DNA from 3 places in the Planococcus liqunii genome. Region 2 is predicted to be linked to each of the others. Evidence: predicted binding sites of a transcription regulator. Region 2 holds the regulator's gene; each other region holds the start of a gene.

Region 1 (10,892 bases), 160 kb from region 2:
CTTCATAGATGGTAAGGGCGGCATCTTCAATACTTTCGTAGAGAACGATTGCTTTGCTGTCAATATAGGTCAATTCCAAAGTGCGGGTATTTTTTAAGCATTTGACGGAGATATAAGTTTGATCCCCCCGGTGGAAAGACTGCTCAATATTGACTGTGTGATAGTAACGGACTGTTTCTAAAAGGTCTTTAATGCTTTCATAAGACATTTGCATTCTCCTTTCCAAAATGGAAAGTGACTAAGAAAAGTCTAATAGAATCCATGTGTTGCAATATCTATAATATACCACGGACTCCCTTTTTTTAGGGGATTATTACAGGAAAGACATGTAAATGAAATATATGAAGAAGTTGAACTTCTTGCGGTGAATCCGATATTCGGCGGAAAGGCAGGTGCGTAAATTTGGAGATTGCTGTACATGTAGTACCGCCCGGCGGCGGAGAGATGCAATTTACAATTCCACTTTCGGAAGACTCTTTTTATCGGCCAATTCCAGGCGACTACTTAAACTTTCGGGAAGATGAAGGACTTTGCGCTTTTTACGTCCTAAATGTTCATCATTATTACGAAAAACTGGACGCGAGCCGTTATATGGCAGAAAACATCGTGATAGAAGCTGAACCTGTGAAGTTGCCGGACGGCATCGGCTCTGAATCCCATCAGAAGCTGTGTACAACACTAAAGGCAAACCGAAATTACCCGAACCTTGGCACTTAGTTCAAAAATTAAAGCAATTGGACGAAAGCGAGGAATGAAAATGGGAGACGGGAAAACTATCCCAGGGACTATCCTGTCCGCTGATCTAACAGTCACTCGCACGGAACAAGTAAGGGACTTTTACGAACAAGTTGTCGGTTGGCAGCATACCGGATTGAGCATGGGGAGTTACGATGATTATGTCATGGCGCGTGCTGACGGAGAGCCGGTGGCAGGAATCTGTCATCCAGAAGGAGAAAATGCAGCGTTGCCGCCGGTTTGGCTCGTTTACTTCTCGGTTGAAAATTTGCAAGCGAGTCTCGAAGCATGTAGAAAGTTGGGCGGCAAAGTCCATTATGAACCGAAAGCTCCGATCGGCCCGAACAGTTATGCAGTGATTGAATATCCGCAAGGGGCATATTGTGCAATTGCACAAATATAGTTTGCAAGCAGATCGGCCATACAATAGAGTGAGATATTAAAAAGAAGCAGTGCAGAGCCATTTACGGCTTTGCACAGCTTTTATGGTTGAACGACCAGTTCAGGACTGTGCACAAGAAGCTTAGGCCTGGCTTGCCTCATCCCTGAACTGGTCGTCGATTAATGAAGGATGATCCAAGTAATAATCGATATTCGAGTGCAAAGGCTTTAACATATCAATGCGATTGATTTTTAAATGGTCTCCGTTCCAAGTCAGGTGCTTTTCCAAAATCCGCTGCTTGAGCCGTTTGTTTTTTGCCCAGCGCCGCGCAGTTAAATTGCTTTTTTTGCTCAAAAGATATATTTCTACATCCTGTACTGTATCCACGGATTTCAACTCCTTCTCTATAGTAAATCTGTTTATACGCATGCCTATAGAAACGAAATTTAATTCAGGTCACCGTTTCACTAATAGTAGTATGTGAATTAGCAATTTACAAGATATCCTCTCCCGGATATTACAATTAAGGAAGGCGGTTGTGCCAGTTTAGCCATAAAACATTCAAATATTGAAAAGCAAAGTGAATGTGCAGCTTTTGCAACCACTGGTTAACGAAGGAAAGTCAGGGTGGAAGAATAGATCGGAGATCAGAAGATATGTGCTGAAAAGGAGGAAAAGTCCACCCGTAAACGGAGGAAAATAAAAAATCCCTTGAAGGGACTTTATTTTAAGATTTGTGATTGTAAAAATTGAAAAATTCTTGAAGTGAGCTGAAAATTTCCCCTGCCTGAAAAGAGAATAAAGAAATGGCTGAGAGTGAGAAAAACAAAACGGGAATCAATCGGACTAAATGCATATACCTTCCTCCTTCGTGACTGAATGTGAAAAATATACTCCTATTGCCCGGCATCATCAAGCCAAAATGGTTTGTTTCCAATAATTTTAGCCACTGAATGAGGATAAATGTCATAAAACCTACACTGAAAAGAGGGAACCTTTTAGAAGGGCTGGTAAGCGGTGGGAAATGGCTGACAGATGCAAAGCTTGAGGCGCGCCGTTCAGTAGAGCCATGCAGAGAAAAGGACTTCTGCCGCTGAAACCGAAGGGGAAATTAGCATTATTTCGCTTTTTTTAATGAATAATATATTAGTCATCATAAACAATTCAATTATATTTGTACTTTTCTAATACTTCATGATATAGTAATAGAACAAACGTTCTTAGCTCTTCATGAAGGAGGAATTACCATGGTATTGACAAGAAAAATCGAAAAAAGCGATTATGCCAATGGACAAGAACATATGCAGGGGCTGAAGCTGACTAGACATATAAATAAATTGAGCCAATGGTTCGAAGAAGAGAACATTGAGAACAAAACGGAAATAGGTGATTGGGATTCGCAAATGATTCAAGCGGAAATCGAAGAAGCTATGGAGCGCAATTGCACCATCAGAATGAAATCCTGGAAAGACCACGAATATCAGTACCACGTCGGTACTGTTAAACGAATGGATACCGCCACAAAGTCCATCTATTACGACGATCCGTTCGGGATTAAACGATTGCCATTGGATGAGATAGTAGGGGTCATGATTGTCAATTGAACCAACGGGCTGATTGATGAACGTTTTTAACGTGCCATGGCTTTTTTCTACAGCAAGTCGGCTTGACACGGACCAGGCAAAAATGCAGGAATTTACTCTTTCGCTAAAACGGATAAAGGCAACCATTCATATACCGGCAGAAGCGAAAAACTATGAAAGCGTATAGGTCTTGGGTTAGAATAGTAAGGAGAAAACGCTATTCACCCAGCGAAAAAGAGACTATACGAAAGTAGGGAAACCATGAACGCATATGATGAGTACATGAAAGGCATTGTTGTCCCAATGCGCCAAGAACTAACAACGAACGGTTTTAAAGAATTAATGACTGCTGAAGAAGTAAACGAGCATATGGCTGAAGCGCAAGGAACCAGCCTGGTTGTCATCAACTCGGTCTGCGGCTGTTCAGCAGGTTTGGCTCGTCCAGCAGTGATCGAAGCTTTGCAGGCAACTGCTTTGAAACCGGATCACTTAGTGACGGTTTTTGCTGGGCAGGACAAAGAAGCGACGGCTCAAATGCGCAGTTATTTTGAAGAAATCCCGCCTTCTTCGCCTTCGATTGCGGTCTTGAAAGACGGGCAGCTGGCATATTTTATCCCCCGTGAACAAATTGAAGACCATGATGTAGAACATATCCGGGATCACTTGACTCAAGTGCTGGAGCAGGTATCGGCGCAGTGAAGACCATTGTAACGACAGCATACCGGCCGAACGGCAAAACTGACCGGATGGCAGCTCAAGCGGCAGAAGATCTTTCCATTCCGTTTGTGCTCCGGAAAAAACGTTCGATCGAAAAAATCCATGCGGAAGAATGCGCGGATGTGCTGGTAGCAGCAAAAGAACGACTCGAATTTTACCCATTGGGCAAAACCGAGCCGTTCTTTTTTCATCCCAATTCAGCGGCATTCCGGACAAAACGCCCGATTGAAGAAGATCCGCTTGTTGCTGTTTCCAAGCTGGAAGCGGGAGATGTGTTTTTCGATTGCACACTTGGCATGGCATCAGACGCCATCGTTGCGGCCTACCGGGTTGGCAGCGAAGGCAAAGTCATCGGTTGTGAAAGCCATCCGGTACTTGCCTATGTCATTGAACAAGGATTGGGCCGGTACGAGGAGATGCCGCATTTGCATGAGGCCATGAAACGGATCGAGGTCGCTTCAAAGAATTCAGTGGAACTGCTGAAAAGCTTGCCGGATGATTCCGTGGATGTAGTGTATATGGATCCGATGTTTACCGAAGAAATTACCGAAGCTTCGAATTTCACGCCGCTGCGGGGAACGGCAGACGAGGGCCAACTGTCCGGCGAATGGGTAAAGGAAGCGGTTCGGGCAGCACGCAAAAGCGTAGTCCTGAAAGCGCATTTCCGCTCGGCTGATTTTGAAAAGTACGGATTTGCCAGAAGGGTGAGGCCGAATACGAAATTCCATTACGGGCTGATTGACTGCCGAACGCCGTAAATGCGGCCAACGCCGCTTCAGATGATAAGCTTAAACCAATATTGCGGGATAATAAAAAAAGGCAGCCCGAGGGCTGCCTTTTTTGTTTTCCAGCGAACTGGAAGAAGTCTTCAGTCTGTGAAGCTCAATGAAGCTAAATATCCAAGCAAAAATAATAGTCCAATACCGATAAGCAATGAAGCATCCATGAAAAAATCCTCCTTTTTCAAAAAAACAGAGCTAAATGATTACTATTATTGTACAATGAATTTCAAGAAGATGAAACCTTTACACACGAAATTCGTATAAATTACAAAACGTGTTAATAAATTGTTCAAAATTGAGGGTGATAGGGATGAAGAAGTGGTGGCAAAAGTCTTTGATGATTGCAGTTGCTGTTTTGACCTTGGGAGTGATTACCCCCAACCATCTGATTTGGGAAACTTTATTAGATGAAAAAGCGCACAGCAATTCGCATGCATCGACTGGCAATGACAAACAATACAGCTTTGACTGGATCGATCCGAGTGAACTTTATTACGATACCCATCCTTCAATCCTGGATACCGTTCATAAAGCGGCCGAAGAACAGGCATACTTGAAATTCGGAACGAAAATCGGACCGGTCATCCAAGATGAATTTGAGACGGCTATTTTGCCGAATATCCAGCGGGCAATCGATTTGCACTTTGCCGGCATGGATACTGAAACTTTACGCAAGCTGGCAATCTCCGAAAAACCTTCCGGCGATTATTCGGAAAAGATTTTTCACATTTACGACACAGAAACTTCAAAAGATGCCATCCGCTTTCATGTAAGAACCGAGAAAAAACCGCTCGAAGGCTTTTTCTTTAACTTCCATTACCATGTGGCGGAAGACAATTTCCAAAAGCACATTGCCCTTGGGGATATTTACTGGTCTAAAAACACACCGCCTAAATGGCTTTCGTAAAAGCAGGAATGTTCAATATTGGCAGCTTCTTAAAACCGTTACATTTGTAACGGTTTTTTTTGTGTGTTTTTGTTATGATAAACATAATAATGGAGGCGAATAAAAATGAAACAATACTTAGAATTATGCCAGCATATCTTACATAATGGCGCGAAAAAGGAAGATCGGACCGGTACAGGCACCTTGAGTGTGTTCGGCCACCAGATGCGCTTTGACTTAAATGAGGGCTTTCCATTGATGACCACGAAAAAAACGGCGTTTCGCTTGATCGTTTCGGAATTGCTTTGGTTTATCAAAGGCGATACAAACGTGAAAACTTTATTGGAAGAAAACAATCACATTTGGGATGAATGGGCGTTTGCCCAGTGGGTGGAAAGCGATGAATACGAAGGGCCGGACATGGCCGATTTCGGAAGACGGTCGCAGAAAGATCCCGAATTTGCCGAACGTTATAAAGAGCAAATGGCGCTGTTCCAAGAAAAGATTTTGACTGAAGACGGATTCGCTGAAAAATACGGGGATCTTGGGCCGGTTTACGGCAAGCAATGGCGTTCTTGGGCGAAAACCGACGGCGGCACGATCGACCAGCTGAAAAATGTCATCGAATCGATCAAAAAGAACCCGGATTCACGGCGCCACCTGGTGACGGCCTGGAACCCGGAGTTTATCGACGACATGGCGCTTCCGCCATGCCACATCATGTTCCAGTTTTATGTCGCAGACGGCAAGTTATCCTGCCAATTATATCAGCGCAGCGCCGATGTCTTTTTGGGCGTGCCGTTCAATATAGCGTCCTACGCTTTGTTGACGCATTTGATTGCCCGCGAATGCGGTCTTGAAGTGGGCGATTTTGTCCACACAACAGGAGATACGCATTTGTATGCGAACCACATTGACCAAGTGACGGAACAGTTATCCAGAGAACCAAGAAAATTGCCGACCGTGAAAATCAATGAAGACGTGGCGTCGATTTTTGATTTGGAGCTGGCAGACATTACGATTGAGGGCTATGACCCGCATCCGCGCATCAAAGCGCCTGTTGCAGTTTAAGGGGGAATTTACATGATTTCACTAATGGTGGCACACGATCCAAACCGGGTAATTGGCAAAGACAATCAGTTGCCTTGGCATATTCCGGAAGACCTGGCTTATTTCAAAAAACACACCATCGGCAAAGGAATTGTGATGGGGCGCAATACGTACGAATCGATCGGGCGTCCGCTGCCGAAGCGGCGCAATATCGTGGTGACCCGCAACCCGGAATACCGGGCAGACGGAATCGACGTCGTCCATACTTTGGATGAGGCGGTCCGGCTCGCGGAAGAACAGCATGAAGAAGTGATGGTCATCGGCGGAGAACAAATCTTCCGGACCATCCTCCCGCAAGCAGACCGCCTATATATCACACTCATCAAACAGGAATTTGACGGAGATACATTCTTTCCGGAATACGGTCCGGAATGGACAGCCGTTTCTGAATCGGAAGAGCAGGTTTCGGGCGATATCCGCTTTGTTTACTTGGTGCTGGAACGGGAAAACCGCCATGTATAAATCTCTCCGGACGTTCTCGTTTTTATTCGGCTATTTGCCGGTTGCAGCAATGAATTTGAAAAAGTTTCAAGCCCAAAAAGCGCATTTGAGCAAGCAGGATTACGATGCCCTTATCCATACGGAACCCCAAAAATGGGCGAAAGGCATCATGGGCCGGACAAAAAGCCGTGTAGAAACGAGCGGGCTTGACTATTTACCGGAAGGTGCGGCGCTTCTTGTAGCCAATCACGAAGGCAATTTTGACATCCCGGTTCTGCTTTCGGAAATTCCGAAGCCGTTTGGGTTTATTTCCAAAAAAGAAGTAAAAAAACTGCCAATCATTCCGGTATATATGGAAGACATGAATTGTGTATTTTTGGACCGGACGGACCGGAAAAGCGCTTATAAATCGATAGCTGACACGGTCGGAAAGTTGAAAGATGGCCATTCCATCCTGATTTTCCCCGAAGGCACCCGTTCAAAAGGCGAAGGAGTGACCGATTTCAAATCCGGTTTTATCCGCATTGCCAAAGATGCAGGGGTGCCGATTGTGCCGGTTGCCATTCACGGCACATCCGAGATTATGGAAAAAAACAGCAACCAGATTCGGCCCGGGCATGTCACCATCGGAGTGCTTGAGCCAATTTCTGCTGAAGAAATTGAAAAAATGGACGCCAAGCAACTGATTGAAAAAGTCAAAACGACAATTGAAACAGAAGTCCAGGCGATGGCGCAAAGGAAAACAGATCTCCAGTAGATCTGTTTTTCCAACCTGTTCAACGTTTCAGGTCTTTCCATTATAGGAATATAAGAAATAAGGAGAGTGAAGAAATGCCGAAAATTCATATCGTAACGGATTCTACTTCGGAATTGAATCCGGAAGCCATTAAACAATATGATTTGCATGTTGTTCCATTAAACATCCAAATCGGCGGAAAAACCTATCTTGACCGTGTGGACTTGGAACCAAAAGCGTTTCTGGAATTGATGGAAAACAGTCCGGAATTGCCGAAAAGTTCGCAGCCGGCACCGGGCATTTTTAAAGAATTATACGACCGCCTGGGCCAAAACGGTGATCAAGTGCTGTCCATCCATATGACAGGCGGCATGAGTGGTACCGTGGAATCTGCACGCACAGCAGCCGAGCTTACGGATACAGACGTGACGGTCGTCGATTCCCGTTACATTTCACATGCACTTGCTTTCCAAGTGTTGGAAGCAGCAGATATGGCGAGAGAAGGGAAAACGATGGAAGAGATTGTTTCTCGGCTGGACCATATACGTAAAAACACCAAACTTTATGTCATTTTGGATACGCTTGATAATATGGTAAAGGGCGGCCGCATCGGAAAAGGGCGGGCATTGGTCGGTTCTTTCCTGAAAATCAAGCCGATTGCATCATTGGACGGCGGCGAATATACACCTGTGGCAAAAGCCCGCAGCTACAAGCAAGTCGTCCAGTATTTGATGAACGACTTTAAAGAGCGGACGCAGGGAAAGCAAGTTAAAGGAATCGGTATTGCCCATGCAGAAGGTTTTAATATGGCCAACCCGCTGATACAAGATCTGGAAGCAGCAGGATTTACAGATATCAAAATGGACTACACGACACCGGTCATTTCAACACATACAGGAGTCGGGGCATTCGCCTTTATGTTTTATACAGAGTAAGCCATTCCTAAAGCAAAGGGGGAGATAAACTTGAAACGCATCCTGTTCATCGTAGTTTTGGCACTGTTTGTATTAGCGGGATGCAGTTCAACTTTCATCTTTGGCAATGACGAAGCGGAACCGCGCATCCCGGTTGCCTTTACAGAATATCGAGTGCCTCCTAACTTTGTCCCTCAAGCATTGATCATTACCGCTCTTGGGGATTCGCTGTCGCAAGGAGTCGGCGACACGGAAAACCGGGGCGGCTATGTCGGCAGGTTGGCAAGTGAAATCAGTGATTGGCCAGGTGTTCGGGGAGCGATTGTGGAAAATACAGCAAAAAGGGGCCGAAGAAGCGATCAGCTGCTTGCCATGTTCCAAAAAGGGCAATTGACTGGCCCGTTGACAGAAGCAGATTATGTCGTCATGACGATTGGCGGCAATGACATTATGCGGATTGTTAAACGGGACTTGTTTTCGTTGAATGTCGACGCGTTTACTGAAGAATTGGAAGTATACGAAACTCGATACGAAAACATCTACGCTTCCATCCGGTCCATTAATCCGACCGTCCCCATTATTGCCATCGGCGTTTATAACCCGTTTTCTCTGATTACCGATGAGGTGGAGGAATTTGATCAAATCATCTCCGACTACAATGAATCGATGCGGAAAATTACAGAAGCGGATCCGCTGGCATGTTATGTGCCGGTAAGCGATTTGTTTGTCGGCAATGACAACTTGGTGTACCATACGGATTTTTTCCATCCAAACAGCAAAGGATATGACTTAATGACAGACAGGATTCTTGAACGCATGGAAGAATGCGGGTTGAGTTTTCAGGAATAGGAAGTGATGATGATGAAAGTCTGGCGCTTGGCCTTTTTTGTCTTGCTGGGATTAAACCTTCTTGCACTTCTGGCATTTATTATTTTTCTTACCACTCCAGCGAAAGGCCATTCCTTGGAAAGCGCAAGTTCAGTAGAAGCGTTGAATGGCAATTCAGTCGTGCTGAATGTGACAAAAGCGGATTTTGAAGGAATTGCCAACACGTATATCCAACAGGAAATGGCCAATTCGCCGATTCCACTGACTTTAGCGGTAAACGGCGATGTCAGCCTATCGACGGAAATTGAAGTCTTTTCAGTGCCATTGCCGATCCTGCTCCGGTTTGATCCGTTAGTGCAGGAAGACGGCAATTTATTGCTGGTCCAAAAATCAGTGGAAGTTGGCATGCTGGATATTCCACCCGAATCTGCGTTAAAATTATTACGGGATTCGGTGAATCTTCCCAAATTTATGGATGTTTTGCCAGCAGAAGAACAAGTGCTGCTGAAACTGACGGAAATTCCGCTGGATGGCGGCATTTCGGTTCAGGCAACTTCGTTCAATTTAGAGGAAGATGATATCCGGTTGCGCGTTACCATTCAGCAATAAGAACGGAGTGATGGGATGAAGACAGAAAAAGCGACATTTGCAGGCGGCTGTTTTTGGTGCATGGTCAAGCCATTCGATTCATATGAAGGCATTGAATCGGTGGTCAGCGGTTACACAGGCGGACACGTAGAAAATCCGACTTATGAACAAGTATGTTCCGAGACAACGGGCCATTACGAAGCGGTCCAGATTACATTCCAGCCGGACGTTTTTCCATATGAGAAATTGCTGGAGGTATTTTGGAGCCAAATTGATCCGACCGATGCAGGGGGCCAGTTTTTCGACCGCGGCCAGTCTTACCAAACGGCTATTTTCTACCATTCCGAAGAGCAGCGGATCGCTGCAGAACAATCCAAGCACGATTTGGAGAATTCAGGAAAGTTCTCCAAACCGATTGCGACGAAAATTTTGGAAGCCAAGCCGTTTTATTTGGCGGAGGGTTACCATCAGGATTATTATAAGAAAAACCCTGCCCATTATAACCGCTATTCCGTAGGGTCTGGACGGGCAGGATTTATCGAAAAAAATTGGGGTGGACAAGCATGAAGGAAGAACTAAAAGCAAAATTGACGCCGATGCAATACCACGTCACACAGGAAAACGGCACCGAGCCGCCTTTCCAAGGGGAATACGACCAGCATTTTGAAGAAGGCATTTATGTCGACATCGTGTCCGGCAAACCGTTATTCAGTTCAAAAGACAAATTCGATGCCCATTGCGGGTGGCCTTCCTTTGCCAAACCGCTTGAAGGCAGTGAAATTAAAGAAAGCTTTGATACAAGCCATGGCATGAGAAGAACGGAAGTACGCAGCGCGGCTGCAGATTCGCATTTGGGGCATTTGTTCCCGGATGGCCCTTCCTCTTTAGGCGGCTTGCGTTATTGCATCAACTCCGCGGCTTTGCGTTTTGTGCCCAAAGACCAACTGGAGGCAGAAGGTTACTCCGAATACAAACAGTTGTTTGAATAACTGAAAACCCGGACAGCTGTCCGGGTTTTTTATTTCGAAAGGTTCCATGCGCAGGGGTCTGGCAAAAAAAGTATGCTTTAACCGCTGGACGGCTGCTCGCGCATTCTTAATTGCACAACAAAGGGAGGAAGAAAATGAAACGTTCTTTTTATCAGTTTGCTTTGAAATACCGGGGGAAAGTCCGGCCGGATGATTTTTCCC
Region 2 (10,892 bases):
AAAAGATACAAGGGATAAAAAATCTGCTGGAATATTTGGAAACAGTGGGTTACCCAATGACCGAAGAGCGGGTGCAGCACTTTATGGCCCAACGAAAGATTCCGCATAGCCAGGCATATGGAGACATGATCTTTTTCGATTCAAACCATATTGATTGGTGGATAGCTGAGCAGCGGAAACTGAAGAACGAAAATTAAGTGAGCTTTGACCCTCAACACCCTGAAACTGGATCCTTTTCTAGAAAAGAGTCCAGGTTCAGGGTATTGTCTATTTTAGAGACTGTAACTTTTTTGCTGGAGTAGCGTCTTAATAGCAAAGATAAATTGGAGGATTCATAGATGAAAATATTGAAAGTCTTAATTGTACTGCTCGTTGTGTTTTCTTTAGGCGCCGTTGCTGTGTATTATTTCGGAACAAATATGGCTTCGGAGAAAATAGTAGATGAGGCAACTGAACAAATGGAAAGCAGCGGGAAACTGGATGAAGTTAAGGAATATGTAGAAAGCGATCCTGAGCTATCCGGGTATATCGAAGAGGCAAAAGCAGCAGATGAAAGTTCATTGCCCTTTAATACAACAGGACAGGCGACTCGGGTACTAGTTCAAAAAGTTGGCATGACTGAACTGAATACGATACGAAATGGTGTCCAAAGCGGCACCATGACGCCACAGGAAGCCGTGCAGAAACTGGAAGGCAAACTGACGGAGGAAGAAATGCTGGCCCTGAAAGTTATTGCCTATAAAGAAATATATAATCAGCAATAGCCTGCCGGTATGTTACACTGAAGGAAGCGTCTTAAAGCAATAACAGAGGAGGTCACCAAATGAAAACATTTCAAGTGGAATTTTATTTCGACCAAGGCAACACGATTGTTCTTTCTGTACAAGCTGTAGACAAAGAATCTGCTTTAGCCAAAATCCCTTCAAACGGAACATATGATGTGACGGATGAAGCAAGCAAAAAAATTTACCGGATCACGATTAATCTTGTAAAATATATCGTTGTCAATGAATCTTGATAAAACAAGCATCGCTCTCGCAGCGCATGCTTGTTTTATAGCCAAAAAATGGGATAGAAAACAAAGGGGGAATCGCAGCATTGGAATTCAAAGGCTCAAGTGTATATGACCAAACTGATTTTTTATCGAATTATTTAAAACGCAGAGGGCGGCAAGAAAGCCCGAACAATGCAATTGAAAAGCCGATCATTTTCGAACTGTTAGGAGATGTGAGCGGGAAGCGCATCCTGGATTTGGGTTGTGGAGATGCCGCTTTCGGGCGTGAACTGATGGCTGCAGGAGCAGTATCCTATGAAGGAGTCGAGGGATCTGAAGCCATGGCCTTATTGGCGAAGGAAACCTTAAAAGAGACCTCTGGCACTCTTTTTCAAGGGACAATGGAAGAATACCCTTTTCCAAAGGGAAGGTTTGATGTAGTGACGTCCCGCTTTGCCATACACTATATAGAAGATGTCGAAACATTATTTGCCAAAGTGTACGCAAGCTTAAACGAACAAGGCCATTTCCTGTTCAGTGTTCAGCATCCTTTGACGACTTCGTCATTTGAAAGCAAGCAAGCCGGTGAAAGAAGAGAAAACTGGCTGGTCGATGACTATTTTATCCAAGGTGAACGAAAAGAACCTTGGATTGATAAAATCGTCGTCAAACACCACCGGACAATTGAAACTTATTTTACAGCTTTGACAGGAGCCGGTTTTAAAGTGAAAGCTTTGCGTGAAGGGGAACCCGACCGCCAATCGTTCACCAGCGAGGAAGAGTATCAGCGGCGCCGGCGCATCCCGGTCATGCTGGTGTTTTCGTGTGAAAAATAAAAAGCACAAAGTCATTCCAAATGAAAAAACGCTGAGAAAAAAATCTCAGCGTTTTTTCGTTTGGGCCATCATGGTTCTTGCATAGGTTAACAAGAAACAATCTTTTTTAATGAATTTGGCGGTAGACGCCGACGACTTTGCCCAAAATGGAGACTTGGTCTACGATAATCGGATCCATCGAGGAGTTTTCAGGCTGCAAACGGAAGTAGCCTTCTTCGCGGAAAAAGCGTTTGACGGTTGCTTCGTCATCAGCAGTCATTGCGACAACAATGTCGCCATTGTTTGCGGACTGCTGCTGGCGTACAACAACGTAGTCCCCGTTCAGGATGCCTGCTTCGATCATACTTTCACCCATAATTTCCAGCATGAAGATATGGTCTTCTTCCGTGCCGTAGCTTTGCGGCAATGGGAAGTATTCTTCCACGTTTTCAATAGCCGTAATTGGCAAGCCTGCCGTAACTTTACCGATCAAAGGCACATGCAATACAGGATTTTTTTCGATTAACGCATCGTCTGTGCTGATAATTTCAATCGCTCTTGGTTTTGTCGGGTCGCGCCGGATTAAGCCTTTGCTTTCCAATCTTGCCAAATGGCCATGGACAGTCGAACTTGATGCCAAGCCAACTGCTTCTCCAATTTCACGTACGGAAGGCGGATAGCCTTTTGCCCGAACTTCGTCTTTTATGAAAGTTAAAATATCTTCTTGGCGCTTCGATACTTTTTTCAACAGTTTCACCTCTTTTTAGTTGTTCAGTTATGTTTTTCTACCCATAGTATATCAACTTGGGCTTTGAAATGCAAACATAGGTTCGAATTTATTTGTTGACAAAAACACTTGTTCGCATTAACATAAGAACATATATTCCGAACACACATTCCTAGGAGGCGGTTCATATGACAATTATCCAAAAACATTCTTATTTTACTGCATTATTTACATTGATTCTTATATTTTCGATTTTTACCGTGGTGAACCACAATAACGAAGAAGCTCAAATGAGCCATGTGCAAATTGAAGAAGGCGATACTTTATGGACATTAGCGGAATCTTTCAGCGGTGAAACTCCCCATCAGCAGTGGATAGACGAAATTATGAAGGAAAACGGTTTAACTACTTCGAAAATCGTCGCCGGTCAATCGATTAAGATTCCCAGTGATCGACTAAAATATGCCCCAGATGAAACCATCAAGCTGGCAGGTGATGCAGAATGAAAAAGACTGCGTTAATCTATTGCCGAGTCAGTACCACGAAAGACACTCAAGAAACTTCGCTCGAAAGACAAGAAGAAGAATTGCTGAAATTTGCATTTGAACAATCGTATATCGTTGACCAAATTTTTTCCGATCAGCATAGCGGCTATGAAATGGACCGGGAAGGTCTGCTCGAAATGCTGAATTGCATCAAGACTGAAAAAATCGATGCGGTCTTTGTCCAGGACGAAACCCGTCTTGGGCGAGGCCATGCCCGCATTGCTCTTTTGCATGTCATGAAAAAATACGGAGTTGAAGTGTATACCTTATCCGACCGGGGTCCAATCGCGTTAAACGATATGGACGATATGGTGCTGGAAATTTTAGCGATTGTAGAAGAATATCAACGGAAAATACATAATGCCAAAATCAAGCGCGGCATGAAGCGCGCAGTCGAAAATGGCTATAAACCTGAAAAAAACTTGAAAGGCAAAGGCAATCCGGAAGGCCGGGAACGCCTTGATTTGCCGATTGACCAAATTGTCAGCCTGAAAGAAAACGGATTGACTTTCCATGAGATTGCGATCACCTTGCAAGGGTTTGGCTACAAGGCCAGCAAAGCAACCGTCCATCGGCGCTATAAAGAATTTGAACAGATGAAACAGGGCTAATATATTGCAGAAATGCCTCTTCTTTTGTACGATATGAAAGAAGAAAGGTGGTATTTGATGTTATCTCCAGATAAATTAAAGCGAATCAACGAATTATCGCGTAAATCGAAAACTGCTGGCTTGTCAGTTGAAGAAGCAAAAGAGCAATCTTCCTTGCGGGAAGAATATTTGCAGGTTTTCCGCAAAACGATGCGCGGAACAATTGAAAACGTAAAAGTGATCGATCCGAACGGCGACGATGTAACGCCTGACAAAATTAAAAATATCCGCGAGAATAAGTATTTAAATTAATACTTATTCTTTTTTTATTTGTATTCTTTTCTATTGTTGACTACACTAGAAAGGGATGAAATTTTGTATTAGAGAGGATGTTTTTTTATGTCAAACCATGCAGATCAACTTGCAGTGACTACGATTCGCACACTTTCCATAGATGCTATCGAAAAAGCTAATTCGGGCCACCCTGGATTGCCAATGGGCGCTGCTCCTATGGCTTACACTTTATGGACTAAACACATGCACCATAACCCGAGCAATCCGGACTGGTTCAACCGCGACCGTTTTGTGTTATCGGCTGGACACGGATCGATGCTTCTATATAGCTTGCTTCACTTAAGCGGATATGGCTTGTCATTGGACGAAATCAAAAACTTCCGCCAATGGGATTCCAAAACACCTGGACACCCTGAATACCACCACACGAAAGGTGTAGAAGCCACTACGGGCCCGCTTGGACAAGGGATTGGGATGGCAGTCGGAATGGCGATGGCAGAACGCCATTTAGCAGCTACATACAATAAAGAAAACCTGGACATCGTTGACCACCACACATTCGCTTTATGCGGAGACGGGGATTTGATGGAAGGTGTTGCTGGTGAAGCGATCTCACTTGCCGGCCATTTGAAATTGAACAAATTGGTTGTCCTTTATGACAGCAACGACATTTCGCTTGATGGCGACTTGAGCATGAGTTTCTCGGAAGACATTCAAAAACGTTTCGAGTCTTATGGCTGGAACTACTTGCGTGTAAACGACGGCAACGAGCTGGACGATTTGTCTGAAAAAATTGCTCAGGCTAAACAGTCATCCGACAAACCGACAATCATTGAAGTGAAAACCGTAATCGGCTACGGAGCTCCAAACAAATCCGGTAAAGCAGATGCGCACGGTGCACCACTTGGCGAAGACGAAATGAAACTGGCTAAAGAATACTACAAGTGGACATTTGATCAGGACTTCCACGTTCCTGAAGAAGTCTATGAAACATTCAAACAAGCAACAGATGAGCTTGGCGGCAAAGCGGAAGCAGCTTGGAACGAGCTTTACAAACAGTACGAATCCGAGCATCCGGAACTTGCGGCTCAACTTCAAAAAGCGATCAAAGGTGAACTTCCTGAAAACTTCGATGCGGAATTCCCGACTTATGAAGTTGGCAAGAAGCAAGCGACGCGTGCGTCTTCTGGCGATATGGTCAATGCCATTGCCAAAGCGGTTCCTTCGTTCTTCGGAGGCAGTGCGGACCTTGCAGGATCTAACAAAACCAACATCAAAGGCGGAGGCGACTTTGACGCTGAAAACCCAGCCGGACGCAATATCTGGTTTGGAGTACGTGAATTTGCGATGGGTACTGCGTTAAACGGCATGGCGCTTCACGGCGGCCTTCATGTATTCGGCGGCACGTTCTTCGTATTCAGCGACTACGTACGCCCAGCCATCCGTTTGGCGGCACTGATGGGACTTCCAGTAACATTTGTATTTACACACGACAGCGTAGCGGTCGGGGAAGATGGACCGACTCACGAGCCGGTTGAACATCTTGCGTCACTTCGTGCAATGCCGAATTTGAGCGTTGTCCGTCCAGCAGATGCAAACGAAACAAAAGCAGCTTGGAAGTTGGCATTGACTGCAAAAACAACTCCAACTTTGCTTGTTCTTTCCCGCCAGGACTTGCCAGTGCTTGAGCATTCAGGCGAGCTTTCAGAAAGCGGCGTGGAAAAAGGTGCGTATGTGGTTTCTCCTGCAGAAAACCCGCAAGCATTGCTTCTTGCGACTGGATCTGAAGTCAGCCTTGCTGTAGCAGCACAGAAGCAATTGGCTGAAGAAGGAATTTCGGTTTCTGTTGTATCGATGCCTTCTTGGGACCGTTTCGAGAAACAAGACAAAGAATACAAACAGTCCGTCATTCCAAAAACAGTGAAAAAACGTTTGGCGATCGAAATGGGATCATCATTCGGCTGGGAACGCTACACTGGCGATGAAGGCGATATCCTTTCCATCGACCGCTTCGGTGCAAGTGCACCGGGCGAGCGCATCATGAAAGAATTCGGCTTTACTCCAGAAAACGTGGTCAACAAAGTCAAGAATTTGATCAACGAACAATAATATGACAGAAAAGCGGAAGCGGAAGATTGCTTCCGCTTTTATTATTTTCATCTTATGGTCACAGGAACGGATTTATAGTATAATCCATTGTGGTGCACTACTTATTTACGCAACACGAAGGAGGTAACAAGAATGGATACATGGATTTGGATCTTAATCGTAATCGTGGCTTTACTCGCAGGTGTTGCACTTGGATTCTATATCGCTCGCCGATACATGATGAAATATTTGCAAGACAATCCACCAATCAATGAAGAAATGCTGCGAATCATGATGATGCAAATGGGACAAAAACCGTCTCAGAAAAAAATCAACCAAATGATGGCTCAAATGAATAAAGCGTCAACTAAACCTGGAAAACCAGCTAAAAAATAAGAAGCACTCACATAGAGTGCTTTTTTTCATGGCCAAAATTGAGTGCGCAAAGGCATTTGGCGGATTGAATGGCGCCCAACGTTTCAATGGAGCGCCAAACAGGTAAAAGGAGACTGAAAGAACTTCAGAAATGGGAGGGAACAGTATGCCTGAACAAGAAGAGTTCGTCTTTTACATGCCGGTGATTGAAAAAGAAGACAGCAAAGAACAAGAAAGTTTCAATACGGCAGGAGCGGGGAAAGTGCTGCCGGTGTCAATGGACCAAATCAATGAGATGGTGAAGGGCTTGTCGGATTACAGTCTGGATACGATCGAACTGCATGTAAAAGGAGTGGCCAGAACCGGACCGGTCGTGGAATTTTTCATTGGCGCAGAAGCCGAAGCCGGACTGAAGTTGGTGCTGAATAAAAAGAAATAAAGCAGGTATGAAAAAAAGCACTCTCAATGAGTGCTTTTTTGCGTTTCGGACGACAACAGCCCATTTTCCATTAAAAAATCTGCGACCGTTGCTTCGTATTCTTCCGGATTCTTGTTGAATGACTGGGCGTGTGCCCCTTCGTCGAACACTTTGAGTGCTTTGGGACCGTTCTTCAGCTCATACATTTCCCGCGACATTTCCGGCAAAACGAACTCATCATTGAGGCTATGGATGAACAGAACCGGCTTTTTAATAGTCGGGACCGCATCAATCGGGGACACCGTACTGATGGAATAGCCGTCCCGCAGTTTCATGAACACGGCCGCCAGTTTCAAAGCAAGTGAAGTGCGCAGCGGCGTAGTCGTTTTCATGACATGCAGGATTTGCTTGGAAATATCCGAATAGGCGCAATCGGCAATGTAAAAAGCCGCGTTGTCTTCCATGCCGGCATAGAGGAGCGTTGTCGCCGCTCCCATCGATTCTCCGTGTATGCCGAATACCAAGTCAGGGCCGGCGTGCAGTTTCAGCGCTTCAACGACTGCTTTTAAGTCCAGTTTTTCGTAATGGCCAAAGCTGGTGGTTTTTCCTCCGGTGTCACCGTGGCGGCGATGGTCGTATACGACAGAATTAAAGCCGAGCCGTTCAAACATACGGGCATATTTAAACGAGTTCACTTTTGTTTCAGTAACGCCGTGGCAGATAATGACATAACGATTCGTGTTGTGCGGCTCCAGAAAAATCGCTTTGATGGGATAGCCGTTTTCCGATTCGATCCATCGTTCGCTTTTTTTGACCTTGGCATACCAGACTTCGTCGTAGCGTTTAGCAGTAGTTTCCCGCTCTAAAATGAGGCTTTCGTCTTTTTTCTTCACGTACATCAACCGGTTGCTGGTGGCAATGCCGACTCCCGCAACAGCGACAGCAAGCCCGCTTGACACAATGGCTGAAACTTGCCAAAAACGTTTGTTCATATCCCGTTGCTCCTCTTAGGTCCGATTTTTATAAAGCCGATACATGCCGGTATCAACCGGATTCGATACATAAGGTTCAATTTTTTGGACAGCCTCGCACAACCGGTCGAGGTCGATGCCCGTTTCAATGCCCATTTGGTGCAGCATATTGACGACATCCTCGGTTGCGACATTTCCGGTAGCGCCGGGTGCAAACGGGCAGCCCCCAAGTCCGCCGGCGGATGAATCAAACCGGTCCACGCCTGCTTGAAGCGCCGCAAATATATTGGCCAACGCCATTTTGCGTGTGTCGTGGAAATGGGCCGTTATCAATACGTCTGGAAACGCTTCTTTTAATTGCGAAAACAGTTGGTAGCTTTCCACAGGCGTCGCCATGCCGATTGTATCGGCAACGCTTAATTCGTCCGCGCCCCAGTCGACAAACTGCCGGCATAGCGAAAGTGTGTCTTCCGGTTTGATCGCCCCTTCAAAAGGGCAGTGGAACGCTGTTGATATGCAGGCCCGGACAAAGACGCCGTCTTGTTTTAATTGAAGGATAAGCGGTTTAAGCGCTTCCATGCTTTCATTTGTTGTTTTATTGATATTTTTCTTGTTGAACGTATTCGACACCCCGACGAATACCGCAACTGCTTGGGCTCCGGATTCGAGTGCAGCATTGATGCCTTTTTCATTCGGCGTCAAGACCAATTGCCTTCCGGATTTCTCCACGTTGGCCATGATGTCTTTCGCGTCAGCCATTTGCGGGACCCATTTCGGCGAGACAAAAGACGTCAGTTCCATTTCCTGGACACCCGCTTGCTGCAAACTTTCGATAAATTGCAATTTGTGTTCGGTTGAAACTACTTTCGCTTCATTTTGAAGTCCGTCTCTTGGTCCGACCTCGATAATCGTTGCACTATTTGGTAAAATGAACATAGTATCCCTCCTGCTACCATTTTAGCCAGTAGAGGGAGAAAAGAGCAACCGGTAAACAACCAAACAAGGGGGAAAACAAAGTGTCACAAGAAATCGTTATTGTCAGTGCCGTTCGTACAGCAATCGGATCGTTCCAGGGAGCGTTAAAAGATGTACCCGCTACCAAATTAGGGGCGATTGTCATTAAAGAAGCCGTTGAAAAAGCGGGAATAGCACCGGAACAAGTTTCGGAAGTGATCATGGGCAATGTGCTGCAGGCAGGACTCGGCCAAAACCCGGCACGCCAAGCATCCATTCAAGCGGGTCTTCCCGACACGGTGCCAGCCATGTCGATCAATAAAGTCTGCGGGTCCGGACTGAAAGCGGTTCATCTGGCGTATCAGGCGATTTATGCAGGGGATGCGGAAATCGTGGTTGCCGGTGGAATGGAAAACATGAGCCAAGCACCGTATTTGCTCGAAAATGCACGCAGCGGCTTCCGCATGGGCGACCAAAAGGTAGTCGACAGCATGCTCGTTGACGGCTTGACTTGTGCGTTCAACGATTACCATATGGGAATTACAGCGGAAAACTTATGCGACCGCTATGAAATAACGCGTGAAGAACAAGATGAGTTTTCAGCCCGTTCACAAGCTCGTGCCGCAGCGGCTATCGACGCAGGCAAGTTTGATGATGAAATCGTGCCGGTCGAAATTCCACAGCGCAAAGGCGAGCCGGTGATTTTTAAAACAGATGAATACGTAAAACGTGATTCCACTGCTGAAAAGTTGGGGAAATTGCGTCCGGCATTTAAAAAAGAAGGCAGCGTTACAGCTGGCAATGCATCCGGCATCAATGACGGCGCAGCGGCAGTAGTCGTGATGTCAAAAGCGAAAGCGGACGAACTGGGGCTTAAGCCGCTAGCGACGATTGTGGCGAATGGCAATGCCGGGGTCGATCCGTCGGTTATGGGAATCGGACCTGTCCAGGCAGTGAAAAATGCCTTAAAAAAAGCGGACTTATCGCTTGAAGAAATCGAATTGATCGAGGCAAACGAAGCATTTGCTGCCCAGTCGATTGCGGTTGACCGTGAATTGAAATTCAACCACGACATTCTGAATGTCAACGGCGGTGCGATTGCCCTTGGACATCCAATCGGTGCAAGCGGAGCCCGCGTTTTTGTGTCGCTTCTCCATGAAATGCAGAAACGCGATGCGAAAACAGGCCTTGCGACACTGTGTATCGGCGGCGGCCAAGGCGTAGCGACCATCGTAAAACGCCCTTAAGGAGAGAACAAGTATGGCTAAGAAAAAAGCAGCAAAGCAGAATGCACCAAAGAAAAAAGAAGAAGCAAGCAGCCAGTTGCCGGAAGACATTCTGGCAAAGCTGCAAGCCACAAAAAAAGAATTGCTGAAAGAAGAACAGCAGCGGCAGGATGAAATCGAAGCGCAACGAGTATTCGAGCGTCAGCAGCGCGAAAAGAACCTGTCGTTTGAGGAATTACTGGAACGTCACGGGGATAAAGGTAATAAATACTAAGCAACCGGATAACCATCTTTGCCATTCCTGAACAAGGAATGGAGGATGGTTATTTTTCATTAAGAATAGGAGGGGTGGAATGTTTTTGGACAAGCAGGAATTTCTGGTGAAAGATAAGAAGTATACAATCCGGCCTGCCCAAGTGGAGGATGCCGCGCAACTGTCCGAAGTTCGGTTGCAAATCGATGGAGAAACAGAGAACATGGACCGGGAAAAAGGGGAAGGGTTTATCAACGTAATTGGATTTGAACGGTTAATCGAAGAAGATGCGAATCATCCAAGGAATTTGTTTTTGGTCGCTGAAAGCCATGGCCGGATTCTCGGTTTTTCAAGATGTGAGGGCAGCCATTTGAAGCGCTCTTTGCATAAAGTGGAGTTTGGTGTTGGGGTGTTAAAGGAATATTGGGGGCACGGCATCGGAAAAAACTTATTGAACGAATCGATTGCATGGGCCAAATCAATCGGCATCCAAAAAATCGTTCTGTATGTTCTGGAAGAAAATCAAAAAGCGGTGGCGCTTTATGAAAAACTGGGATTTGAAACAGAAGGGGTATTGAAGAACGACAAACTCCTTTCAGATGGAAAATTCCATCATACATTCGTGATGGGGAACCTGTTGGA
Region 3 (10,892 bases), 1.2 Mb from region 2:
CATCTGGAAGAACGCGACCATCACGGCCTGCTTACGGGTTCTGCGTTGACCGATTTGAAAATCACGTTGTTGACCGGCCGCGGGCATAACCAGCATACGTCCGGCGGCGACTTCCGCGAAGCCGCTTACCGGGCTCTCCGGCAAGGCCTTGAAAAAGCCAGGAACCGTCTGCTTGAGCCGGTATATCGGTTTAAAATCATTGTCGACATGGACCATATGGGAAAAGTGTTATCCGACATCCAACAGGCCCATGGCCAATTTGAAGCCCCAGAACTTTCCGGAGGCCGAGCGTTGATTCAAGGGACGGTTCCAGTTGCTACCTTTATGGAGTACAGCACCGAATTCGCATCCTTCACCCACGGCAAAGGCTCTCTTTCCCTGCTGTTCGGCGGCTATGACTTCTGCCATAATGAAGATGAAGTGATCCGGAAAATCGCCTACAACAAAGAAGCCGATCCGGAGTACACATCCACTTCCATTTTTTGCGCAAAAGGCCAAGGCTATAAAGTTCCGTGGGACGAAGCAGAAGCCGCTATGCACTTCCTTTAAACTCCAACCGAAAAGAGGGATTCCGTATGTATGAACCCAAAACGAAAGAAACCGATTCTGACGTCATCCAGTTTATCGAAGACACTGTGGAAAACCCAAAGAAAAAACAGGACGCTTACCGCTTGCTTGAGATTTTCGAAGAAACCAGCGGCTTTCCGCCGAAAATGTGGGGACCGAGCATTATCGGCTTCGGTTCGTATCATTACGTCTATGAATCCGGCCATGAAGGAGATGCACCGCTTGTCGGCTTTTCCCCGCGCAAAGTGAAAACCAGCTTGTATTTTGCCACCGGTGACCCGGACCGCGAGCAGCTGCTTGCCAAATTCGGCAAACACACCAGCGGAAAATCATGCGTCTACATCAACAAACTGGAAGATATCGATACCGACGTGCTAAAAGAATTGATCACCGAATCGATTGATTTCCTTCAGGACTTATATCGTGAATACAATTAAAAACAGGCAGCGGAAAATTTCCGCTGCCTGTTTTCCTTATTCTTTAAGAAGTGCTTCGCAAACTCCGTCTACTCCTGCCAATCCCAATACGGTCATAAAGCTTTTTTGGATTCCGAGATGGCCGTTTTTCGGATTGTGCCATTCTTCCAGCGTATGTGCTCCGCCGAAATCTCCGCCAAGCCCGATAGTAACGGCGGGAATGCCAAGGCTCATCGGGTAATTGGAATCTGTGCTGCTCGGCTCTCCAAGTTTTGGCTGGCCGCCAATCGATTTCACCGCAGCACAGGCAATGTGCACAATGGGCGCATCTGCCGGCTGGCTTGCCGGCGCCCGGTTGCCGAAGCGTTCGATTCCCACTTGCAAGCGGTCATCTTTCCATCTGTTATTTTCATCGTCCCTTGCCGCTTTCACGATTTCTAAAAATCGGCTTTCCAGTTTCTCAAGTTCTTGCTGGTCATTGGAACGCAGATCGACAGACATGCTGGCTTCCTGGGCAATCGCATTCACGGACGTGCCGCCAGACACTTGGCCGATAGAAAACGTTGTTTTAGGCTGGGAAGGCGTTTCAAGATCGGCAATTGCCGCAATCGCCCGGCCAAGCGCATGCGTGGCGCTCGGCGTTCCAAATGCGCCGAAACTATGGCCGCCCGGTCCTTTATATGTAATGGTGTAGCGGAAACTGCCTGTTGCCAGATAAGTGATGTGATCATACCCTTCCCCGTCCATCGATACAAAAGCATCTATGTCGGAACGCCCATCAAAAAAGGCTTTCACGCCGCGCAAATCACCGGCGCCTTCTTCGCCGACCGTTCCCCCGAATAGGATATCTCCACTGGTCTTAATGTCCGCTTCATTCAGTGCACGCACTACCGCAAGCAGCTCGGCCAAGCCCCTTGTGTCATCGCCGATGCCCGGGGCATACATGACACCTTCTTTTTGGCTCACCGTTGTATCTGTGCCTTCCGGGAAAACCGTATCCAAATGGGCAGACACAAAGATTGTTGGACCATTGCCTGTTCCTCTGCGCAATCCGAACACATTCCCTTCCATGTCCATTTGGACTTCTTCAAGCCTCAATTCCTGCAATCTCCGCATGAACTCTTCAGCCCGCTGCTGCTCTTTAAACGGCGGCGCCGGAATTTCTGTCAACGCAATCTGGTCGGCAATGGTTTGTGCATGATCTTGTTCAATGAACGAAAGCCCCTTTTTCACAGCTTCCTGTTCTGTTAACTGCCGGAAAGCTTCTGCAATCCGCGTTGAAATCGTTGAATCTGCCATGTGTCATCCTCCTCTTTCAGTTCCACTTATAGCCATTGACAAAATTATCGGCCTATTTAAACAGTACCGCAACTTTCAAGTGAGCTCAAGAATAGAAAAAACCGGCATACGCATATGCCGGTTTCCACTTTTAATTATTCAACTGTTAAATAACGCACAAGTACGGTGCCTGTTTTCGTTTCACCGTATACAAGAAGAGGTGCTGCCACCGCTTCTCCGCTTTCTTTTGAAAAACGGATAGACTTTTGCATAAACTGGCCTTGCTCATGTGTGTGCTCAACATCAGAAAGCAGCACATCCATTTTGCCGAGGTTGGAAGAAACTTCTCCTCTTAATGGAAGATGGGACGGAATATAGATTTCCACATTGCCCGCCAATGTTTTGGCTTCCACTTTGCGTGCTTCTGTAGAGCGAGTCGTTATAACCACATTGCCGTTCAACGATTTTGCTTCCGTTGTCTGGATATCGCCGTCAATGTAGATGCGGCCATTCAATGTTTCTGTTTCCATCACTTTTCCTTGCACTTCCTGCACTTGGATTGCTCCGTTAGCTGTTTCCAATTCAGCATCATCAAATTCAACGTTCTTCAAGTCAATTTTGCCGTTGGCCGTTTTGACTTTGATCAATGCCGTATTGATGCGTTTCATGGAAAATCCGCCGTTGAATAAACGCGCTGTGATGTGGTCATATGTCTTTGCCGGCACATACAGCAAGACATTTACTTGAGTGGTTTTCAAATCACTGATGATGCGAAGTTTCTGGTCATCCGCAATGAAGACAAACTTATCCAGGAAATCTTCTTTCGCCTGTTCTTCAGATTCAGCACGATACGCTTTCACGCTGCATTCCGCGCGGATGGTATCATCCTGCGACGGGAAAATTTCAAGCTGGCCATTTGCAATGTCTGTAATGATGTTGCGGATGTCCACATTTTCCTGTCTGAATGTATGCGTGAACTGGAAAGCTTCTCCGAACGGGGAATCGAATTCCATCGTTTTAAGTTTGCCGACCGAGCTTTGCATAAACTGCATCATGCGGTCGCTCAACTGGTTAAAATCTTTTGAAAGGTTTTTCGAAAAGTCCTTTGAAAAATCACGGGATAAATCTTTCGAGAATTTCTTCACCATGTCTTCCGGTCTGAACAAGCCGCGTCTGCCGCGCTTTTCACGGTAATCGTCCCGGCTGTAGTTGCGGGATGACTGGTCGCGGTCTCCTCCGCCGTCTACTGCTTTCAGTAGCTCTACTGCTTCTCTTGCCGTAATGGTGCCATTTTCCACCATGTCCAAAATGCGTTCTTTTTCACTTTGCATGTATTGCGGCCTCCTCTTCGTCGGTTAGATGACTAGCCAGGCAGCAGTGTGATTCCCTTTTCGAAAGGAATCTTGGCAGCTGCCCTGCTAAGCAAAAAATCAACTGAATGTTCTTCTTAATCATACGTTTAGTGATGCAAAAGGTTTCATTTCGCTACTTTTTTCTTGCGTGTCGCTTTCTTGACTTGCGCTCCCATGCGGGCACGATCTCGTTCCAAAATTGGGCCCAGGTATTTGCCCGTGTAAGAGCCTTTGACGTTGGCGATGTCTTCCGGTGTTCCGGTAGCAAGAATGGTACCGCCTTGGTCTCCGCCTTCCGGCCCGAGGTCGATGATGTAATCCGCCGTTTTGATGACATCCAGGTTGTGCTCGATGGTCAATACGGTATCGCCATTATCCACCAGGCGCTGAAGCACAAGAAGCAGGCGTGAAATATCATCCGCATGAAGCCCAGTTGTCGGTTCGTCCAATATATAGAAGGATTTGCCGTTCGAGCGTTTATGCAATTCGGAAGCAAGTTTCACCCGCTGCGCTTCACCCCCGGACAAAGTCGTAGCCGGCTGCCCCAATGTGACATAGCCTAATCCCACATCCACAATCGTCTTTAATTTGCGGTGGATTTTCGGATGGTTCTCAAAAAACTGGGAAGCGGCTTCGGCAGTCATTTCCAATACATCTGAAATGCTCTTGTCTTTGTACTTCACTTCCAGGGTTTCCCGGTTATAGCGTTTGCCATGGCAGACTTCGCATGGAACGTAAACATCCGGCAGGAAATGCATTTCTATTTTTATAATACCATCTCCACGGCATGCTTCACAGCGTCCGCCCTTGACGTTGAAACTGAAACGCCCTTTTTTATAGCCGCGCACTTTCGCTTCGTTCGTCGATGCATAGACATCGCGGATATCGTCGAATACACCGGTATAAGTAGCAGGATTGGACCGCGGCGTCCGGCCGATCGGCGATTGGTCAATATCAATCACTTTTTCAAGTTCGTCAATGCCTTCAATCGAATCGTGCTTGCCGGGTTTTATCCGTGCCCGGTTCAATTTGCTGGCGAGCGATTTGTAGAGGATTTCATTGATCAACGTACTTTTCCCCGATCCGGATACGCCTGTGACCGCTACGAACATGCCCAGTGGGATATCCACGCTTACTTTTTTCAAGTTGTTTTCGTTTGCGCCGCGGATGGAAATTGCGCGGCCGTCCGACTGTCTTCGCTCTGCAGGCAGCGGAATGAATTTTGTTCCGTTCAAATATTGGCCCGTTAAGGACTTTTTGTTTTTCATCACTTTCTCAGGAGTACCGGCCGCAATGATTTCACCGCCGTGCACTCCGGCTCCTGGCCCGATATCAATCAAGTAATCGGCTGCCAGCATCGTATCTTCATCGTGTTCTACAACAATCAAGGTATTTCCTAAATCGCGCATGTCTTTCAGCGCACCGATCAACCGGTCGTTGTCCCGCTGATGCAGGCCGATGGATGGCTCATCCAAGATGTATAAGACACCTGTCAGCCTTGAACCGATTTGCGTCGCCAGGCGGATCCGCTGCGCTTCGCCGCCAGACAATGTACCGGAAGCCCGGTTTAAAGTTAAATAATCGAGCCCGACGTTGATCAGGAAACTGACCCGTTCACGGATTTCCCGGACGATGGCACTTGCAATTTGTGCGTCTTTTTCCGACAATACCAGATTCTCGAAAAACTCATCCGCTTCAACAATTGAAAACTCGGAAACCAGGCCAATATGCAAATCATTCACTTTCACTGCGAGTGATTCCGGTTTTAACCGATGGCCTTTACAAGCAGGGCAAGGCTGTTCGCCCATGTATTTTTCCATTTGTTCGCGGGTCCAATCCGAAGATGTTTCCCGGAAGCGCCGGTCGACATTGGTCATGACGCCTTCAAAATGGATGTGGTTGTCGCGGATTTGTCCGTAGTCGTTTTCGTAGCGGAAACGGATTTTGTCATGGCCGGAGCCGTGAAGCAAAATCTGAATGTGTTCTTCCGGCAATTCGCTGACGGGCACTGTCATGTCAATTTTGTAATGGTTGCAGACGGCTTTCAGCATCTGCGGATAATATTGCGAACTTGTCGGTTTCCACGGAGCAAGTGCATCGTTTTCCAATGAAACGCTCCAGTCCGGAATCACAAGGTCCGGATCCACTTCCAGTTTATGGCCAAGCCCATCGCATTCCGGGCAGGCGCCAAACGGCGAGTTGAACGAGAACATGCGCGGCTCCAGTTCACCGATGGAAAATCCGCAAATTGGGCAGGCGTGGTGCTCGCTGAACAACAGCTCTTCCTGTTCCATGACATCGACCAACACCCGGCCATCCGCAATGCGCAGCGCAGATTCCAGGGAATCGCTGAGGCGTGTGGCAATGCCTTCTTTCATAATGACGCGGTCAATGACCACTTCAATCGAATGTTTTTTGTTTTTATCCAAGTTGATGTCATCATCCAGGTCAACCAAATCGCCATTGACCCGCACACGTACATATCCCTGTTTTTTAATGTCTTCCAGCAATTTTGCATGAGTGCCTTTTCTTCCTGAAACGACCGGTGCTAAAATCTGCATTTTGGTCCGCTCCGGATATTCCAGCAGACGGTCCACCATCTGTTCAATGGTTTGGGATGAAATTTCAATGCCGTGATTCGGGCAGATCGGCTTTCCGATTCGCGCATACATTAAACGCATATAATCATAAATCTCGGTTACGGTAGCTACTGTCGAACGCGGATTTTTGCTCGTCGTCTTCTGGTCAATGGAAATCGCCGGCGACAAACCTTCAATCGAGTCGACATCCGGCTTGTCCATTTGCCCTAAAAACTGGCGGGCATAAGAAGACAGCGACTCCACATATCTTCGCTGCCCTTCCGCGTAAATCGTATCAAATGCCAAAGAAGATTTCCCTGAACCGGAAAGGCCCGTCATAACCACAAGCTGATCCCGTGGAATGACGACATCAATGTTTTTTAAATTATGCGCACGCGCGCCTTGGATTCGTATTTCCTGATTTTTCAAGCTTTATCACCCTTCCGCTTTCAATTCCAGCACTGTATCTCGCAGTTCGGCTGCCCGTTCGAAATCGAGCGCTTTGGCTGCTTCTTTCATTTCTGTTTCCAGTAAAGTAATCAATTTCACGCGATCTTCTTTTTTGAGCTTCTTGCCGGCTGCCGCTTTTGAAACGTATTCTTCCGTCTCTTCTGCTGCGACCGTGGCCCGGATCACATCCCGGATTTTCTTTTCGATTGTAATTGGCGTAATGCCATGTTTTTCATTGTAAGCGGCCTGTATCGTGCGCCGGCGTGTCGTTTCATCAATCGCTTTTTGCATCGAGTCGGTCATTTTATCGGCGTACATGATGACATGGCCGTTGGAATTCCGCGCCGCACGCCCCATCGTTTGAATAAGCGAGCGTTCTGACCGCAAGAAGCCTTCCTTGTCGGCATCAAGGATGGTGACAAGAGAAACTTCCGGAATGTCCAGCCCTTCCCGAAGCAAGTTGATGCCGACAAGCACATCGTAAACACCCATCCGCAATTCACGGATAATTTCGATTCGCTCCAGTGTCTTGATCTCCGAGTGCAGGTAATTGACTTTAATCCCTGCTTCTTTCAAATAAGCCGTCAGGTCTTCGGACATTTTCTTCGTTAATGTTGTTACGAGCACCCGTTCATTTCTTTCCGTGCGCTGGCGGATTTCATCCATTAAGTCATCGATCTGGCCTTCGATCGGACGCACTTCAATGGTCGGATCCAACAGTCCGGTCGGCCGGATAATCTGTTCCACCATTTCCGGTGTATGTTCCAATTCATATGGCCCCGGCGTTGCGGAAACAAAAACGGCCTGATGGATATGCTTTTCAAATTCATCGAATGTCAGCGGCCGGTTGTCCATCGCTGAAGGCAGGCGGAAACCATGGTCGACCAACACTTTCTTGCGTGCCTGGTCACCGTTGAACATGCCGCGGACCTGCGGCAGCGTGACATGGCTTTCATCGACTACCAGCAGGAAATCTTCCGGGAAGTAATCGATGAGCGTGTAAGGCTGGGCGCCTGGAGGGCGCAGCGTCAAGTGGCGGGAATAGTTTTCGATGCCTGAGCAAAAGCCCATTTCCCGCATCATTTCCAAATCGTAGCGTGTGCGCTGTTCAAGGCGCTGCGCTTCAAGCAGTTTATCTTCTGCACGCATTTCTTTTAAGCGTTCTTCCAGTTCCGCTTCAATATTTTCAATGGCTTTCACCATTTTTTCTTCTCGGGTAACGAAGTGGGATGCCGGGAAGATCGCGACATGTTCCCGCTCGCCGATAATTTCACCGGTCAACGCATCCACTTCACGGATCCGATCGATTTCATCTCCAAAAAACTCAACACGCAGACAGCGTTCATCGCGTGATGCCGGAAAAATTTCCACTACGTCTCCGCGAACGCGGAAAGTTCCGCGGATGAAGTTGATGTCGTTTCGCTCATACTGGACATCCACCAATTTCCGCAGCAGCTGATTGCGTTCGATTTCCATTCCTTTCCGGAGAGAAACGACAAGCTCCCGGTACTCTTTAGGAGAACCGAGGCCGTAAATGCAGGATACGGAAGCAATGACAATGACATCATCCCGCTCAAACAACGAACTTGTCGCGGAGTGGCGAAGTTTGTCGATTTCATCGTTGATGCTTGCATCTTTTTCTATATACGTATCTGATTGGGGCACGTAAGCTTCCGGCTGATAGTAATCGTAATAACTGACAAAATATTCAACCGCGTTATCCGGAAAGAATTCCTTGAATTCACTGTAAAGCTGCCCTGCCAATGTTTTGTTGTGCGCCATGACGAGCGTCGGCTTTTTCACTTGCTGAATGACATTCGACATGGTGTAAGTTTTCCCTGTACCTGTTGCACCGAGCAAAGTCTGGCAACGCTTGCCATTAATGATGCCTTGTGTAAGTTCTGCTATGGCTGCAGGCTGATCTCCTGCCGGCTCATAAGGTGCCTGGAGTTTAAATTCCTGTTTCATCTTAACGTCCTCCCGTTTGTTTCGCTGTCCCTATTTTATCATATGCCCTAAAAATCCCCTAACAAAAAGCGAACGTATGTTTTTTGAGGCATCTTTTTTGAAGCAAAATAAAAAAACCGCCCCTTAAGGGCGGTTTTGATTTTTATTCATCTTCGCACTTTAAAGCCTGCAATTGGGCTGAATAAGTGGCAAATGCTTCACGGTCGTTGTTGTCCAGGGCTTGGTCGATAAGCGTCATGAGCTGTTCTTCCTGCTGTGAGCGGTGTACATGCTTCAAGAATAGATCCAGATAAATATCGTTCAGCAGTTTTTCCGCTTCAGTGATTTTCTTCGTTTGAGCCATCGCTTTCATGAAGTCAGCATAAGAATAATAGTTTTCCATTCTTCATCACCCCGAATGCTTTTCATTAGTATACATGATAAAGCTATCAACAATCAATTGTTTTTTGAAAATTCTAATGAAATAGAAAAAATTTTATTTTTGAAATAAAAACAATTGAAAATCTTCCATTTATTGTTACAATAATATTTGTATAGTAAATTTGGGGGGTATAGCATAATGGGTAAAAGGAATCATCAGCCCTCTTCTTATACGGTGTGCAGCAATACATACGCACTTTTGCCGTATATAGACGGCAATCGCAGCTGGACACGTGTTATTGAAGATCGAAGCGAGTTTGTCGTAGAAGAGTCCGTTTACAAAACAGTCAGTTCTTCATGCAGTTTTTATAGGGGTTCACTGGAGAGCGCGACTCTCTATTCCCAAAAAGCAGTCCGCGTCAAACACAAGCCGCCCATTATTATCGGGGAGTATTATGGCAATCCGCTTCTCTTCTTCCCTACGCATTCTCCGAAAAACAAAGAATCAGTGTGGCTCAATTTTGACGCCGTCGAATTGGTGGAAAGCGATGACAGCGGAAAAGGCAGCATTGTGTATTTAAGCAATGGCGTAACCGTTCCTCTCGATGTATCTCCGATCGCTTTAAGGAATCAGCATTCCTTTGCTGGATCGTTGCGCCGTTATTTTAAAAATGCACAGCAGGTTCATCAACACCAAATGGTCTATTTGACAAAGCGCCGATATCCCCCTAGAAGACAACATCCTCTCGATTAAGTTTTCCAGTTGAAACGGCAAAAAAGCAGGCAGAAGCCGAGGTATTCCATCGGCTTCTTTTTTATGCCTGCTTTTTTGCAAGCTCTCTTCTCCTACCAGATTTGCCGATTGGACATCGCTAAATACACACGCAGCAATTCTTCCACCCGGTTGCGCAAGCGCAAGTTCAAATAACGCCGGTGGTCCTCGTAGCCGCCGTGGTAAAAGACGTACTCGGTAAATGTATCATCTCCAATTCCCCTGATCATTTTCATGTGGTGCTTGCGCATATGGATCTTCGTTTCCTGCAGCTCTTTTTGGACAAGCTTGATTGCGTTGTCCACCAGTTCAATGTATGGCCGCTTCAACTTAAAAGTTCCTTTTTCGAATAAAGACCGGTCGCGTTCGAGGATGATAAGCACCATTGGCAAATAAATAGCTTTCTCAAAATGGACAACTTCCTCTTGTGAGATCAACGGCATGTTTTACACCTCCTCAAAAAGGGAACGTTTGTTCTTATTTTTAATTCTACCCTGAAATGGCCAAATTGCAAGACTTGCCAAAAAAAATCTGCGCCCGGTAAGGCACAGATTTTTCGTTCTTATTTGATTGAGCGATAAGTCCACAGCGATCCGGCAAAAAACACACCGGAGACCCAGATGAGCGGTTCATGAGAAAACCAGACGGCTGTTGAGATACCGAAAAACGACAAAATCGTGAAAATGCCGGCAAACATGCGGCTCTGCAAGTCCCGCTGATGCTCCCGTTCACGGCCATCCCGGTTTTCCAGGTAATGGCGCAGCCGTTCCGGTTCTTCCAGGTAATTGATTACTTTCTGCGGGAACACGCGCAAAGGCCCTGATGCGTTCAGCACCCAGCGGAGAACATCGGCACGGCCGAATACACGCTTTTCTTCCTGCTGGGAAGATGCCCATTCGATGACGCGCGGCCGTGCCAGCGCCAGCAAATCGATTCCCGGGTCAAGCACGTTCAGCACCCCGACAAAAATGGAGGCTGCCCGGCCAAAAAAAGCAAACTCAGCCGGCAGCTGGACAGGCTGGGTGCGCACAATATTCTGCATGTCTTTGAACAGCCGTTCCACTACGAAGCTGTCCATCTGCATCAATTCGTTCGATTCATAGGCGGCGACTAAGCGTGCGATGGTATCGGCCAGCAGCTCGCGGTCGGC

Evidence for each region. The regulator LexA, encoded in region 2, represses DNA repair genes until DNA is damaged. The targets are predictions, from matches to a motif close to CGAACATATGTTCG.
Region 1: the regulator LexA is predicted to act here: its motif matches at 2,325-2,338, upstream of QWY22_RS11495 (YolD-like family protein).
Region 3: the regulator LexA is predicted to act here: its motif matches at 8,680-8,693, upstream of uvrB (excinuclease ABC subunit UvrB).

What each region holds. Positions count from the first base shown of each region.
Region 1 is NZ_CP129238.1:2,264,851-2,275,742, reverse strand. Features, by position in the region: gene QWY22_RS11515 (hypothetical protein) at 1-208, opposite strand, end outside; gene QWY22_RS11510 (hypothetical protein) at 403-717, shown strand; gene QWY22_RS11505 (VOC family protein) at 758-1,138, shown strand; gene QWY22_RS11500 (hypothetical protein) at 1,259-1,504, opposite strand; gene QWY22_RS11495 (YolD-like family protein) at 2,365-2,721, shown strand; gene QWY22_RS11490 (BrxA/BrxB family bacilliredoxin) at 2,962-3,399, shown strand; gene QWY22_RS11485 (class I SAM-dependent methyltransferase) at 3,396-4,175, shown strand; gene QWY22_RS11480 (YpjP family protein) at 4,510-5,106, shown strand; gene QWY22_RS11475 (thymidylate synthase) at 5,212-6,156, shown strand; gene QWY22_RS11470 (dihydrofolate reductase) at 6,169-6,657, shown strand; gene QWY22_RS11465 (lysophospholipid acyltransferase family protein) at 6,650-7,393, shown strand; gene QWY22_RS11460 (DegV family protein) at 7,468-8,307, shown strand; gene QWY22_RS11455 (GDSL-type esterase/lipase family protein) at 8,338-9,135, shown strand; gene QWY22_RS11450 (YpmS family protein) at 9,148-9,723, shown strand; gene msrA (peptide-methionine (S)-S-oxide reductase MsrA) at 9,739-10,269, shown strand; gene msrB (peptide-methionine (R)-S-oxide reductase MsrB) at 10,266-10,691, shown strand; gene QWY22_RS11435 (YozE family protein) at 10,826-10,892, shown strand, end outside.
Region 2 is NZ_CP129238.1:2,421,955-2,432,846, reverse strand. Features, by position in the region: gene QWY22_RS12365 (hypothetical protein) at 1-197, shown strand, start outside; gene QWY22_RS12360 (hypothetical protein) at 339-764, shown strand; gene QWY22_RS12355 (hypothetical protein) at 824-1,018, shown strand; gene QWY22_RS12350 (class I SAM-dependent methyltransferase) at 1,099-1,830, shown strand; gene lexA (transcriptional repressor LexA) at 1,937-2,557, opposite strand; gene yneA (cell division suppressor protein YneA) at 2,725-3,042, shown strand; gene QWY22_RS12335 (YneB family resolvase-like protein) at 3,039-3,692, shown strand; gene QWY22_RS12330 (DUF896 domain-containing protein) at 3,750-3,983, shown strand; gene tkt (transketolase) at 4,071-6,074, shown strand; gene QWY22_RS12320 (YneF family protein) at 6,207-6,449, shown strand; gene QWY22_RS12315 (hypothetical protein) at 6,595-6,867, shown strand; gene QWY22_RS12310 (alpha/beta hydrolase) at 6,891-7,838, opposite strand; gene QWY22_RS12305 (hydroxymethylglutaryl-CoA lyase) at 7,854-8,753, opposite strand; gene QWY22_RS12300 (acetyl-CoA C-acetyltransferase) at 8,834-10,018, shown strand; gene QWY22_RS12295 (YqkE family protein) at 10,032-10,271, shown strand; gene QWY22_RS12290 (GNAT family N-acetyltransferase) at 10,351-10,892, shown strand, end outside.
Region 3 is NZ_CP129238.1:1,192,215-1,203,106, reverse strand. Features, by position in the region: gene QWY22_RS05995 (GTP-binding protein) at 1-549, shown strand, start outside; gene QWY22_RS05990 (DUF1801 domain-containing protein) at 576-1,004, shown strand; gene QWY22_RS05985 (M20/M25/M40 family metallo-hydrolase) at 1,041-2,282, opposite strand; gene QWY22_RS05980 (DUF4097 family beta strand repeat-containing protein) at 2,417-3,592, opposite strand; gene uvrA (excinuclease ABC subunit UvrA) at 3,739-6,621, opposite strand; gene uvrB (excinuclease ABC subunit UvrB) at 6,628-8,610, opposite strand; gene QWY22_RS05965 (IDEAL domain-containing protein) at 8,753-8,992, opposite strand; gene QWY22_RS05960 (competence protein ComK) at 9,170-9,724, shown strand; gene QWY22_RS05955 (YhjD family protein) at 9,817-10,185, opposite strand; gene QWY22_RS05950 (ABC1 kinase family protein) at 10,305-10,892, opposite strand, start outside.